Regions from separate parts of the Thalassospira sp. MIT121401 genome, predicted to be linked through region 1. Evidence: predicted binding sites of a transcription regulator. Region 1 holds the regulator's gene; the other holds the start of a gene.
The links. Region 1 encodes PhoB, which activates phosphate uptake and scavenging genes when phosphate is short. Its sites were predicted from a motif close to TNTCATAAAACTGTCA; they were not measured.

Region 2: SIB88_RS15685 (Na/Pi cotransporter family protein) is a predicted target of PhoB. The motif match lies at 3,489-3,504, and genes of this name have one in related genera.

Annotation. Positions count from the first base shown of each region.
Region 1 is NZ_CP138926.1:940,134-947,583, forward strand. It holds gene pstA (phosphate ABC transporter permease PstA) at 1-774, shown strand, start outside; gene pstB (phosphate ABC transporter ATP-binding protein PstB) at 776-1,579, shown strand; gene phoU (phosphate signaling complex protein PhoU) at 1,602-2,324, shown strand; gene phoB (phosphate regulon transcriptional regulator PhoB) at 2,342-3,040, shown strand; gene SIB88_RS04195 (cation:proton antiporter) at 3,156-5,225, opposite strand; gene SIB88_RS04200 (calcium/sodium antiporter) at 5,525-6,487, shown strand; gene SIB88_RS04205 (SDR family oxidoreductase) at 6,535-7,305, shown strand; gene folB (dihydroneopterin aldolase) at 7,393-7,450, shown strand, end outside.
Region 2 is NZ_CP138926.1:3,392,872-3,400,321, reverse strand. It holds gene asnB (asparagine synthase (glutamine-hydrolyzing)) at 1-1,330, shown strand, start outside; gene glpD (glycerol-3-phosphate dehydrogenase) at 1,584-3,128, shown strand; gene SIB88_RS15690 (TfoX/Sxy family DNA transformation protein) at 3,150-3,419, opposite strand; gene SIB88_RS15685 (Na/Pi cotransporter family protein) at 3,555-5,348, shown strand; gene SIB88_RS15680 (GNAT family acetyltransferase) at 5,378-5,872, opposite strand; gene SIB88_RS15675 (hypothetical protein) at 6,071-6,730, opposite strand; gene SIB88_RS15670 (response regulator) at 6,937-7,450, shown strand, end outside.

The sequences.
Region 1 (7,450 bases):
ATCGGATGGTACAATGCGCTGGTCGAAGACGGTGCGGTCGAAAAGCAGTTCCATGCCCGCTTCTTTACCAGTGGTGACTCCCGCGAGCCGGAACTTGCCGGTATCTGGGGGGCGGCTGTCGGGTCATTCTATACCCTGCTTGTGACCTTGGCCCTGTCCTTCCCGATCGGGGTTCTTGCGGCGGTCTATCTTGAGGAATTCGCACCGAAGAACCGGTTCACGACAATTGTCGAAGTCAATATCAACAACCTTGCTGCTGTGCCGTCGATTGTGTTCGGTCTGCTTGGTCTGGAGGTCTATCTCAATGTCATGCATCTGCCGCGTTCGGCCCCGGTTGTCGGTGGCTTGACGCTCGCACTCATGACCTTGCCGACCATCATCATTGCGTCGCGTGCAGCGATCAAGGCGGTTCCGCCGTCAATCCGCCAGGCGGCCCTTGGTCTTGGTGCCTCGCCGGTTCAGACCGTAACCCACCATGTGCTGCCGCTGGCGATGCCGGGCATTCTGACCGGGACGATCATTGGGATGGCACAGGCACTTGGTGAAACGGCACCGCTTTTGATGATCGGCATGGTTGCCTTCATCGTTGATATCCCGGGTGGTGCACTTGATCCGGCAACGGTTCTGCCGGTCCAGATCTATCTTTGGGCAGACAGCCCGGAACGTGCCTTTGTCGAGAAAACCTCGGCAGCGATTATGGTGTTGCTGGCCTTCCTGATCCTGATGAATGGACTGGCTGTGTATCTGCGCAAAAAATTTGAACGGAAGTGGTAAAATGGCTGCTGTATCCCAGAGCGCAATGACGGCAGAGCCGTCGGTCGCAAGCCCGAAAATGACGGCACGTGACCTTAATCTTTTCTATAGCGACAACCAGGCGCTGTTCGATGTCAATCTGGATATCGTCGAACGTCAGGTTACCGCTTTGATCGGCCCGTCGGGTTGTGGCAAGTCGACCTTCCTGCGGTGCATGAACCGCATGAATGACACGATTGATGGTGTGACCATCAATGGCAAGGTGACCCTTGATGGCCGCGATATCTATGACAAGCGGATCGACGTTGTTCAGTTGCGCGCGCGTATCGGGATGGTGTTCCAGAAACCGAACCCGTTCCCGAAATCGATCTATGACAACGTGGCCTATGGCCCGCGTATTCATGGGCTGGTCAATTCGCGTGACGAACTTGATGAAATTGTCATGACCTCGCTTGAGCGTGCCGGTCTTCTCAAGGAAGTAAAAGATCGCCTGCAATCGCCCGCTACCGGTCTTTCGGGTGGTCAGCAGCAGCGTCTTTGCATCGCACGTGCGGTCGCGGTCAGTCCGGAAGTCATTTTGATGGACGAGCCGTGCTCGGCACTTGATCCGATCGCAACGGCAAAGGTCGAAGAGCTGATTGACGAACTGCGTTCGAACTACACGATCGTGATCGTGACGCACTCCATGCAGCAGGCTGCGCGTGTATCGCAGCGGACCGCATTTTTCCACCTTGGCAAGCTGGTAGAAGTTGGTGAAACCGATCAGATCTTCACCAACCCGAAAGACGACCGCACCAAGGGTTACATTACCGGTCGCTTTGGTTAAGCGATACGAGGAGAACGCATAAATGGCTGACGACAAAACACATATCGTGAGTTCGTTCGACGAGGAACTGACCCGTCTGAACAACATCATCTCGCAGATGGGCGGGCTTGCAGAAAGTCAGCTGATCTCTGCGATCCGCTCTATTGTAAAGCGTGACTCGGAACTGGCTGAAAAAGTCATTCTTTCAGACCATCGTATCGATGTTCTTGAACAGGAAGTGCAGGACTTTGCGGTCCGTCTTCTGGCCCTGCGCCAGCCGATGGCTGATGACCTGCGTCAGGTCGTGACGGCGCTTAAGCTGTCCAATGATCTTGAGCGTATTGGTGATTTGGCCAAGAACATTGCCAAACGTGCCCAGGTCCTGAACCAGATCCCGCCGATCCGTCCGGTTCAGGTGATCCCGAACATGGGCAAGCTGGCCCAGGAAATCATCAAGGATGTTCTCGACGCCTATATCGAAGGTGACGCCGAAAAGGCGGAACGCGTCTGGGCGCGCGATCAGGAAGTCGATGACATGTACAATTCGCTGTTCCGCGAATTGCTGACCTACATGATGGAAGATCCGCGCAACATTACGGCATCGACCCACATGCTGTTCATCGCCAAGAACATCGAACGTATTGGCGATCATGCCACCAACATCGCCGAAACGATCTATTACCGGATCAAGGGCGAAGACCTGCCGGCAATCGACCGGCCAAAAAATGATGCAGCGAACTTTGCTGTTGTCGAACCGAATGAGTGACACTGGAGCATAGGAAGATGGACCCAACGGTTCTTATCGTCGAGGACGAAGCTGCAATCGTAACCATGTTGCGCTACAACCTCGAACGTGAGGGGATGCAGGTTGTCGAAGCCGGTGACGGTGACGAAGCGTTGAAAATTCTTGCTGAAACGCATGTTGATCTTGTCCTTCTGGACTGGATGTTGCCGGTCATGTCGGGGATTGAGGTTTGCCGTCAGATCCGCCGCAAGCCCGAAAGCCGGGATTTGCCGGTCATCATGGTGACTGCGCGCGGCGAAGAAGGGGATCGCATTCGCGGGCTTGATACCGGTGCTGATGACTATGTCACCAAACCGTTCGCGATTGGCGAATTGCTGGCACGTATTCGCGCACTTCTGCGCCGATCCGGTCCGGCGCAACCACAAGGGCAGTTGGTCTATTCCGATATCGAAATGGATCTTGCCGCCCATCGCGTCAGCCGCAATGGCAAGGCCATCCACCTTGGTCCGACCGAATTTCGTCTTCTGCGCTACTTCCTTGAACATCCGGGGCGTGTTTTCTCCCGCGAGCAGCTTTTGAATGCTGTTTGGGGACCGAACATTTATGTCGAAACCCGTACAGTTGATGTGCATATCCGCCGCCTGCGCAAGGCCCTGAATGATGTCAAAGGTACCCGCGACATCATCCGGACGGTTCGGGCGGCCGGCTATGCGCTGGACTCGGAAACTGCGGCCTGATTGATCCGGCCACAAGGCCGGGCTGCTGGCTGGCTGGTTGGATGGCTCGTCGGAAAAATCCTGACAATCAGATCAAACAAAACCCCCGTTGCCACAGGCAGCGGGGGTTTTGCATTTAGCTGTCTTTAGTTTTGCCGCGTGTGGTGCGGCCTGACCGGGATGTAGCCAGTTTGTCTGATGACGCTGTCTTTGTCGCCGGTTTGCGGGGCGCTGCTTTTTTGGCCGGTGTGGTTTTGCCCGACGTTGTTTTGCCCGACGTTGTTTTGGTTGCGGCGGGTTTTGTCGCAACCTTGCGCGCGGTTGTTTTCTTTGGCGTGGCACGCGACGCAGGTTTCTTTGCCGTCGGTTTGGGTTTTGCGGTTTGCGCAGCCGTGCCGGATGCCTTTGTTGTTTTCGCGGTCGCCGGGGACGCAGATGCCGCAGATGGTGTTGTCGCTGGTGCGACGTCTGATGCCGGTGCTGTTTGTGCCGGTTCCGGGGCTTTTTTACGCTGGGTCCTTGGCGCCAGTTCGTTCATCAACAGCATGTCGGCGCGCCGGAACTTGGCGATTTCGGCATCAATGTCTTCTTGTGGCACGTCACAGGCCGACAGCACATGATCCGAAAGCCGAAGGCCGGTTTCCAGTACTTCGGGAATTGCCGCATCGGCCCCGCTGCGCGATAGCGGGCCAATATGGGTGATGTCCTGGGCGCGGGCAAAGATCTTGAGATGCGGATAATGCTGACGTAGAAGCGCAACGGTCTTTTCGGTTGCATGCGGGTTACCCATGGCAACAACCGCAATGCGCGCTTCATCGGTGTGGGCGGCGCGGAATGTTTCCGGGCGCGATCCATCGGCAAAGAATACGGGAAGTCCCTCTGCACGGCCGCGCGAAACCTGTTGGGCATCACTGTCGAGAACAATGAACGGAATATCGCGGGTTTTCAAAAGACGCGCCAGAACCCGGCCAACACGCCCGCTGCCGATGACCAGAACATGCTGGTGGATGCCTTCGGTTTCATCCGAGATCGGGCCAAGCTGGTCGTCTTCCTTGGGATGCAGCTTTTCCTCGATCCGGTGGCCAAGATTGATTAGGGTCGGTGTTAATGCCATCGACAAGGCAACCACCGGGATCAGCATCGCAGCAAGATCGCGCGGAATTGCACCATTCTGGGCCGCCAGTGCAAACATGACGAATGCAAATTCACCGCCTGCTGCCAGGCTCATCGCAACACGAAGGGCCGAACCCCGTTCGAACCGGATCGCCAAGGACAAGACAAACAGAACGGCCGTCTTGATGACAAGCAATGCAATCAGCCACAGCAGCACACTGCCAAACTGTTCATAGACAACATTGGCATTGACCGACATCCCGACCGACATAAAGAACAGCGACAGGAAAACGCCACGGAATGGCGCGATATCGGCTTCGATCTGATGACGGAATTCGGTTTCGGCCAGCATTACACCGGCAATGAACGCGCCAAGTGCCATCGAAAGTCCGGAAACCTCGGTCAGGGTGCTGGCGGCAAGAACAACGAACAGGGTGCCAATCGCAAACAGTTCCGGGTTTTTAAGCGACGCGATATACCGAAACAGATGCGGCAAAAGATATCGTCCTGCGACCAGAAGCAGGGCGACAGAACCGAAGCCAAGAAGAATACTGATCCACGGGCTGGTTTCGGTGCCGGCATTGCCCGCCGCCTGAACCATGATCAGGAACGGACCAACCGCCACGTCCTGGACCAGAAGGATTGCAAGGGCGGCCCGCCCGAAACGGGTATTGAGCTGTCGGTCATCGGACAACTGTTTCAGGATGATCGCGGTTGATGACAGGGCAAGCGCACCGGCAATAACAAGGGATGCTGCCAATGGCAGATCAAGTAGCGCCAGAACGCCCATGATCGCAGCCATTGAAACCAGGATCTGCAACAGGCCGAGTGCGGCAAACCGCCCGCCAATGACGCGCAATCGTTCGCGCGACAGTTCAAGCCCGATCATGAACAGCAGAAAGACAACCCCCAGTTCGGCAACTGTGGAAATGTCTTCGCGTTCGGTAATCAGTCCAAACCCGAATGGCCCGATGCAAAATCCGCCGATCAGAAAACCGATAATCGAATTGGCGCGCAAACGATGCGCGATGGGTACTGCAACCACAGCCGCAGCAAGGATCAGGAACAGCTCGAACAGAACGCTGTGATGCATGGTCAGAATCGATCCGGCAAAGCAGATAAATATTTGAAAACAACGAGATGATCAGGATAGCGGAATTGAACGGTATCGTCCTGTGGAAATTTGACGATGCCAACGCAATTAACCCGTACCGGTTTGATCTGTTTCAAGGCTTGTCTTGTTGGTTTGACCTAATGCGCCGGGCGGGGAATTCAATTGTGTGCTGTGAAAATTGTCATGCCCTGATGACTTGCCAATCCCGGTGCCAGATGCCATGTTCCGCGGGCCTGATCAGGTCCATATAATTGACACCCAATAAGAGCAAACGCGTCTTGGAACAGCTTATCCCCTATCTTCAGATTATCGCCGGTCTTGTCCTGTTGACGGCTGGTGGCGAATTTATCGTGCGTGGTGCCGTTGGATTGGCTCTTTTGCTTGGGGTGTCAAAAGTCATTGTCGGTTTGACGATCGTTGCGGCCGGGACATCGGCGCCGGAATTTGTCGTGTCATTGAACGCATCGCTCAAAGGAACGGCCGATATTGCGATGGGCAATGTGGTCGGATCCAATATTGCCAATATCCTGCTGATCCTCGGTGCGGTTGCGGTGCTTAAACCGGTTGCGGCAGGACGCATCACGGTTGTTCGCGATGGCGGGACCATGCTGCTGGGCACCGTTTTGTTCATCGCACTTTGCATGTTCGGGGCGATTGACCGGTGGGCCGGGGCCTTGATGCTGTGTGTGTTGGCGGCTATCTGGTATTTCACCTACAAGCATGACAAAAACATGCCCAGCGAAGCCAGCCATCTGCATGAAGAAGAAGTTGATGAAGTCGGCGAGGTGCCCAAAGGCTGGGCCAAGCCGCTTGTGGCGACCCTGATCGGGATTGTCGCACTGATGTTCGGGGCGGAATGGCTTGTTGACGGTGGCGTTGCCGTTGCCCGGCAGTTCGGTGTTTCCGAGGCCGTTATCGGATTGACGCTCGTTGCGTTCGGAACGTCATTGCCCGAACTTGCGGCATCTGTGGTCGCAGCATTCCGTGGTCATTCAGATGTTGCACTTGGCAACGTGCTGGGTTCGAACCTTTTGAACCTTCTGGTGATTATTGGCGGGGTGTCGCTTATTGCGCCAATTCCGGTGCCGGAACAGATTTTGAATTCCGATTTGTGGATCATGCTGGCGGTAACCGTCGGGTTGCTTGCTGTTGCCTATGCGTTTCGCAAAATTTCGCGCATTACCGGAAGTGCATTTGTGATTGCCTATTTTGTCTATGTCTTCCAACTTGTAGCAGCCTGAAAACCGGCTTGGTTGAATTGACAGACGCATAAAGGGATCCGCAGAAAATGACTGCACAGGTGCCCAAAACCGTTTTGATTACAGGTGCAGCTAAACGCATCGGTCGGGCCCTGTCGCTTGATCTGGCGCGAAATGGCTATGACGTCGCACTTCACTGTCATCATTCGCGCAAGGATGCCGAAAGCCTGGCCGAGGAAATCCGTGCATTTGGCCGACGCGCCTGTGTGATTTCCGCCGATCTCGCCAGCGAAGAAGACACCCACCGGATTGTGCGCGAAGCACAGGCGGCCTTGGGGCCGATTGCGGTTCTGATCAATAATGCGTCGACATTTGAGTATGATGACATTCAATCGGCCACCCGCGAAAGCTGGGACCTTCATATGGAGGCCAATCTGCGGGCGCCGTTTGTTCTGTCACAGGAATTCGCCAAACGCCTGCCCGACGATGTCAAAGGCCTGATCGTCAATATTATCGATCAGCGGGTCTGGAATCTGAACCCGCATTTCGTGACCTATACATTGTCAAAGGCCGGGTTGTGGACCTTGACCCAGACCCTTGCACTGGCATTGGCGCCGAAAATTCGTGTTAATGCGATCGGGCCGGGGCCGGCTTTGCCTAGTAGCCGACAAACACAGGACATTTTCGATCAGCAGTGCGAGAAAACCCCGCTTAAAGTCGGGACAAACCCGCAAGAGATTTGCGACGCGGTTCGATTTTTCCTTGCCGCGCCTGCCATCACCGGGCAAATGTTAGCCCTTGACGGCGGGCAGCACCTTGATTGGGCGCCCAGTGGCAATAATGACAAGCCAATCGAATGATGTCAGGCATGATGGTCTGACATCGGCCGGACGGGGAGGGCAGCACAAGGCGCCCATACCCAAAAGCAGCACAAGGAAGACCCGACTATGACCGCAGGCCTGAAACAGGATGCCAAAATTACGACATTGCCTTTTGCCGATCTGC
Region 2 (7,450 bases), 2.1 Mb from region 1:
GCATGCCAAGATGCTCAAACCCGGTCACATTCTGGAAGTGTCATCGCATGATCAGGCAACCGAATTTGCCTATTGGTCGGTCGAAGACGCCGTTCTGAACGGGCAGAAGCATGCCTGGAGCGGCGATGATCAAAGTGCGATCGATGCACTTGAAGATTTGCTGCGCGATGCGGTTCAGCGTCGCATGGTGGCCGATGTGCCGCTTGGCGCGTTTTTGTCCGGCGGGATTGACTCATCGACCATCGTTGCCCTGATGCAGTCGGTCTCGGATCGACCGGTTAAAACATTTTCGGTCGGGTTCGAGGACGAAGCCTTTAACGAGGCGGCCTTTGCCGGGGAAGTGGCGCGCCATCTCAAGACCGATCACACGGAACTTTATGTCACGCCCCAGGATGCGCTGGATCTGGTGCCGAAACTTTCGGAAACCTATGACGAGCCGTTCTTTGACAGTTCGGCGATCCCGACCTATCTGATTTCGGCCCTGACGCGCAAGGAAGTCACGGTTGCCCTGTCGGGTGATGGCGGCGATGAAACATTTGGCGGTTATACGCGCTATCTTTGGGCCAAACAGCTTAGTGCGGCGGCGGGCAGTATTCCGTTCGGGGCATCGCTGGTGTCGCGCGGGCTGACCATGCTGTCGCCCGAACAGTGGGACAATCTGGTCGGGCTGGTGCCCGGCAAACTTTCGACCAGCGCGATTGGCGATAAAATCCACAAGGCGGCACCGCTTTTGGCGATCCGTGATGATATTGATCGCTATCATGCGCTGTTGTCATTGTTTGATACCGACAAACTTCTGGGCAGCCGTTCCACCCGTAAGAAATTCCGCGTGCCGGGCGAAAAATTCTGTCGCAACCGCAATCTTGATTATGTCTCGTCCATGCAGGTCATGGATACGATGATGTATATGGTCGATGATGTCCTGACCAAGGTGGACCGGGCATCAATGGCCAATTCGCTTGAGGTCCGCGTACCGTTTATCGATCATCGCGTGATTGAATTTGGCTGGCGGTTGCCCGCACGGCTTAAAATGAACGGATCGGTGGGCAAGCATGCCTTGCGTCAGATCCTGTATAAATATGTGCCGCGCGAAATGATCGACCGGCCGAAAACCGGTTTTGGTGTGCCGCTGGCACAGTGGCTTCGCGGGCCGTTGCGCGAATGGATGGGCGATCTTTTGGCCAATGACGCGCTTTATAACGATTTCGGCCTTGATCGTCGCCAGATCGAAAAATTGCAGCAGGAACATATGAGCGGCAAGCGCAACTGGGGCCATCAGCTTTGGACGATCTCCATGCTGTCTGACTGGCAGAAACGCTGGCTGGCCTGATCGAACGATCATTTCCCGCATCCCGTATCCAATCTTTGATGAACGCCCCGCCTGAATTTCAGGCGGGGTTTTTCAATTTGTTTCAAAAATGAACTTTTGATCATTTTGCATTGGCTGTCCCGGGCAATGTGGCGGTGTCATGTTTCTCGAACATGGCTGCGTCGAATAAATGTCACAATTCGAAACTTGAAAATTTTCGAAAATGAAATATTTTAGCGGGAAAGAGATTCCTTTTTGCTGAAAGAGGCCCCGCATGGCTGAGACTGCACATTACGATCTGATCATTATTGGTGGCGGCATCAACGGTGCCGGTATTGCGCGTGATGCGGCGGGGCGCGGGCTTAAGGTTTTGCTGTGTGAAAAGGATGATCTTGCCAGTGCAACATCATCGGCCAGCACCAAGCTGATCCATGGCGGGTTGCGCTATCTCGAACATTATGAATTCCGTCTGGTGCGCGAGGCGTTGACCGAACGTGAAGTGTTGCTTGGCAATGCGCCGCATATCATCTGGCCGTTGCGCTTTGTTCTGCCCCATCGCGATGATTTGCGTCCGGCCTGGATGATCCGCCTTGGCTTGTTCCTGTATGACCATCTTGGCGGCCGTAAAAAACTTCCGGCGTCCGAAGGCATTTCATTTGCCAATCACGTTTCCGGTGCACCGCTGCGGGACGGGATGACCAAGGGTTTTGTCTATTCCGATTGCTGGGTTGATGATGCGCGTCTGGTGGTTCTCAATGCCATTGATGCCAAAAATTGCGGGGCTGAAATCCTGACGCGGACCGAATGTGTCGGCGCAAAACAGACCGACGGGCACTGGCAGGTTTCCCTGCGTGATCAGCAAAGCGGTCAGGAACGCCAGGTTTCCGGGCGGATGCTGGTCAATGCGGCGGGCCCGTGGTGTGCCGACCTGATCAATCCGGACAATGGTGTGGTGCAATCAAAAACCAGCGCCAATATCCGCTTGGTCAAGGGCAGTCACATTGTGGTGCCCAAGCTGTTTGATCATGATTATTGCTATATTTTCCAGAATGGCGACGGGCGCATTGTCTTTGCCATTCCCTATCAGGATGATTTTACCCTGATTGGCACCACCGATGTTGATTTCACCGGCGATCCGGCCAAGGTCAAAATTGATCAGAACGAAATCGATTATCTGTGCAAACTGGCCAGCGGCTATTTCAAAAAGCAGGTGGCATCCGACGATGTTGTCTGGACCTATTCCGGGGTAAGGCCGCTTTATGCCGGCAATGGCGAAAGTGAAAATGCGTCCAAGGTGTCGCGTGACTATACCCTGAAACTCGAAGCCGATAGTGGTGCGGCCCCGGCCTTGCATGTTTTTGGCGGCAAAATCACCACCTATCGCAAGCTTGCCGAACATGCGCTTCAGATCATTACCCGCCAGCTTGGCACCCGCGATGCGCCCTGGACGGCCAAAGAACCGCTTCCGGGCGGGGATTTCCCCAATGCATCCTTTGATGATGCATTTGCCCATTATGCCAAACGATATGACTGGATGGATCACGGTTTGTTAAAGCGCCTGCTGCGCGCATATGGCACACGCATCGAGATGATCATCGGTACTGCGACAAAGATCGATGATCTTGGTGTCTGTTACGGCCATGACCTGTATGAAGCCGAATTGCGCTATCTGATTGATCATGAATGGGTGCGCAAGATTGATGACCTGATCTGGCGGCGGTCCAAACTTGGCCTGCGTCTGTCTTCCGAACAGATTGCCGCGCTTGAAAACCGTCTGGCACAGATTGACGCCGATCCCAAGTCGGTCGCAGCCGAATAGGACGGGCTTCAAAGGCGGATATCAGGACTGCGCGTTTGACAGTTCTTCACGCAATGTGTCGAGCAACGCGCGCAATACCTGTTTGCGGGCAGGCTTGATATCCCGCCAGTCCCGGTCATGGATCGCACCTTCAAGCGCATAAAGGTAGTTCAGGCTGATTTTCCTTTCACTGCCAAAGCGAAACAGCAGGCGGCGCGTGACTTCGACGATGCCGGTCGCGATAAGCTGATCGCGGTTTTCAATCCCGATTTCGCGCAGTTCACGTGACGATGTTGGACCGATATTGCGCATGGTTTTCCTTTGTTCGGGATTGTGCGTGCACATCGCGTTGGGCATGTCTTCACTGGTCGTGCTGGCACCTGACAGTGTGAATAATCTGCTGTATGGTCGGTTTGTTTTCAACCGATTACCTTGACCGGTCCCCTGATGACAGCATTGTTCAAACCCGTTATCGCAAGTGCGATCCTGCTTCTTTTGACCATTCCGGTCGCACAGGCCGCAGCCGATTTTGTGCCGCTGGAAACCGGGGCAATGATGGTCGGGCTGGTTGGCGGGCTGGCACTTTTTCTGTACGGGATGGACCATCTGGCAAGCGCGCTCAAGACCCTTGCTGGGGCGCGGTTGCGATTTATCCTGTCGAAAATGACGCGCAACCGCTTTATGGCGGTGCTTTCGGGTGCACTGGTTACCGGTCTTGTTCAGTCGTCAAGTGTGACCACGGTTTTGGTAGTGGGCTTTGTGTCCGCGGGCCTGATGCCCTTTGCCCAGTCGATTGCCGTGATCATGGGGGCCAATGTCGGCAGCACCCTGACCGCGCAAATCATTGCCTTTCGGGTTGATGCGATTGCGCCGCTGGTGATGGCCATCGGGTTTGGACTGACCATGATGGCAACCCGCAAACGCGTTGCGATGGCGGGCAAGGCGATCCTTGGCACCGGGATGCTGTTTTTCGGCATGGGCATGATGAGCGATGCGATGGAACCGCTTCGCACCTATGGGCCCTTCATCGATCTGATGGCCGAGATGCAAAACCCGGTTCTGGCAATCATTGTTGCGGCGTTCTTTACCGCCCTTGTTCAATCCAGTGCGGCGACGACCGGCATTATCATCGTTCTTGCCGGGCAGGGACTTGTGACACTTGATGGCGGCATTGCCCTTATTTTCGGGGCGAATATCGGCACCTGTGTTACGGCACTTCTGGTGACAATCGGCAAGGGGCGCGATGCCCTGCGTACCGCCATCGGCCATGTTCTGTTCAATTTCGGCGGTGTTTTCTTGTGGCTTCCGTTTATTGCGCAATTGTCCGAATTTGTGACGGATATTTCATTTGCGACCAATGGCGGGCAAACCGACATCGCACGCGAAATCGCCAATGCGCACAGCATTTTCAATATCGCCAATGTGATCCTTATGATCGCCTTTGTGCCATGGATCGCCCGTCTGATCGAAAAGATCGTGCCACCGGAAACGGTGATTGATCCGCCCCTTGATCCCAGCCCGAAATATCTGATGGCAGAAGTCACCAATACACCGGCCGCCGCGATTGCACTATTGCGCAACGAGGTCATCCATATGGGCGATATCGTGACCGATGTGGTGCGACGCGGGCGCGAAAACATGCGCAAGCCGACCAGCAAGAAATTGCAAAGAATTGCCGAACTTGACGACGGGGTGGACAGCCTGCAGGACGCGATTGCCCTGTTTGCCAGCAAAATGCGCCGATCCGAACTTTTGCCCGGTGAACTTGACCGGCTTCAGAACGAGCTTGAAGTCAGCAACCATCTTGAAGCGGTTGGCGATCTTGTCGCCGAGGAAATGGTCGAACTGGTGTCCGAACTGATGGATTTGCGCCAGATTCCGTCCGAAGAACGCCGGGCCCAGATCACGGAACTGTTCGAAATTGCCGAAAATTGCCTGAAACAGGCGCTGACTGCCTATTCGGGTGACGATATGGAAACTGCAAGGGCGGTTTTGGCCCGTGATCAGGAATTTGGCGCAAAGATGGAAGTGACATTGCACCGGATCAGCGATGCGATCGGGCCGCGCGATGTCGATATCCGGTGTTATCGCATCAATGTCGCACTGGTTGAACGGATCAACCGGCTGTTTCAGCGGGCATGCCGCATCGCCCATGTCACGATTTCGGGGCTCGACGGACATAAGGCTGCTGGCGATGATGGGCAATCACCGCCAACGGTCACATTGCCTGAAACATTCTGATCACGGTTTGGTCGGGTCAAACCGCCCGGTTACAGTTCCGGGCGTTCGATCGGCGGGGTGTCGATGTCCTTTTGCATCACCGTGACATCAAGCGCGCGATAGCCAAGATGGCGATAGAAATCCTGTGTCCTGCTGTTTTCCGAACGCACCATCAATTGCATGCGCCAGACGTCCTGATCGCGCAACCAGCCTTCGCCGATATCCATCAATTTGCGGCCAAGTCCCGATTTCTGAACGGACGGGGCAACCGCCAGATAATATACCCAGCCACGATGACCATCATGACCGGCCATTACCGAACCGATGATGTTATTGCTGTTATCTTCCCAGACGAAAAGTGTCGCGTCCGTTGCCTCGATCGCAAATCGCACATCCCATGCCGGCGGGTTATAGGGGCGATAAAGCCCGGTATCCTGCCAAAGCTGCGTAAGGGCGGGAATGTCTTCCAGTGTTGCGGTTCTCGGGGCGGCTTTGGGGTTGGCTGCGGGGGCGGGTGTTTGGGTTGTTTGGGTCGTGGTTGTCATGGTGGTTCTTTCGGGGCGCAGTTTCTAATTGGCAACAATGGGGGCGTTATCAATGGCGGTCAAATGCAAAACCGTTACAGATCAATGTAAAAAAGGAAACGCCCCCAAGGGGGAAACCTTGGGGGCGCTGGGGAAGTCCGGAGCATCGGTTGGGAATGAAGGCCCCGGACCGGGGTGGGGTCGTTATCTGCGTACGGCTTAGCTGATCGGGCGGCCGGTCACGCTGCTGAGTTCCATTTCACGAACGATGTCGCCGGCCTGATTGGTTACGGTCGCGGTATAGGTGCCGCGCGGTGTTTCAGCCAGACCGCCCAGTTTCAGTTCACCATTGCCAAACCGGATCACCATGGCACTGGCCAGAAGGTTCATTTGATCGGCGGTGAATTTGCGATTGTAACGTTCGGCCTTGTCCGGGCGCGGCAACAGTTTGCGCAAATCATGACGTTCATCACGGTCCATGCGCCCGGTTTTGGCATCAAACTTGACCACTTCGACCACGCCGCCTTGTGCATTGACTACAAGGACGTCGATCTTGCCCGGTTCTTCTGCCATCAGGGCATCACCGGTCTTAAGATCAATCGTGCCGGTTTTAAGCAGCATGGCATCAATCAGAATGCGCGCCTCGGCCGGGGTCAGGGGAACTGCGCGTTCGCGATTTTCGCGGTCGAATTTTCCGCCTTTGCGATGATCACCGCGGTCGCCATCAAATTTGCCACCATGATGATCACCACCAAACATGGACCATTCACCCGGGCCACCATGGCCACCCTGACCAGCCTGGGCGGCGGCAACCGGGGTTGCGATCACACCAGATGCGATCAGGACGGCTGCAAGTTTGAGTTTGTTGTTACGTTTCATCGTAAACCTCGTGTCGTTGGGGGATCGTTTGCTGAGGTCCGTTATCACCGATGATTGTCGCGAAATGATCCCCGGTAAACATCAAATTGGTCGCAAGATTTGCCAAAACCGGGAAATGCGACAATTTGATACAAATTGGCGTTTTTGCCCTAAATGCCAACGCGCTAAGGTAAGCTGAGAGAACCGTTGCAATAACAGGACCGCATATGAGCGACCAGCCCCACATTCTTGTTGTCGATGACCACCGCGATATTCGCGATTTGCTGGGGCGTTATTTGCGTCAGCACGAATACCGGGTGTCGCTGGCATCGGACGGGCGCGAGTTGCGCAAGATGATGGCTGATGATGTTTCGCCTGATCTGATTGTTCTTGATCTGATGATGCCGGGGGAAGACGGGCTTAGCCTGTGCCGCTGGCTGCGTGAAAATTATGATGTGCCGGTGGTGATGCTGACGGCACTTGGCGAAGAAACCGACCGGATCATCGGGCTTGAAATGGGGGCGGATGATTATCTGGCAAAGCCGTTCAACCCGCGTGAATTGTTAGCCCGGATCAAGGCGGTGATGCGCCGGGCGCAAAGTCTTCCTGTCGGGCGCAAGGGGCCGCTTCCGGGCGGTGAAGTACGGTTTGACCGCTGGGTTCTGGATCGTACACGGCACGAATTGCGCGATGCCAATGACGTGGTGCTGCCGCTGAGTGCCGGGGAATTCGGGTTGCTGT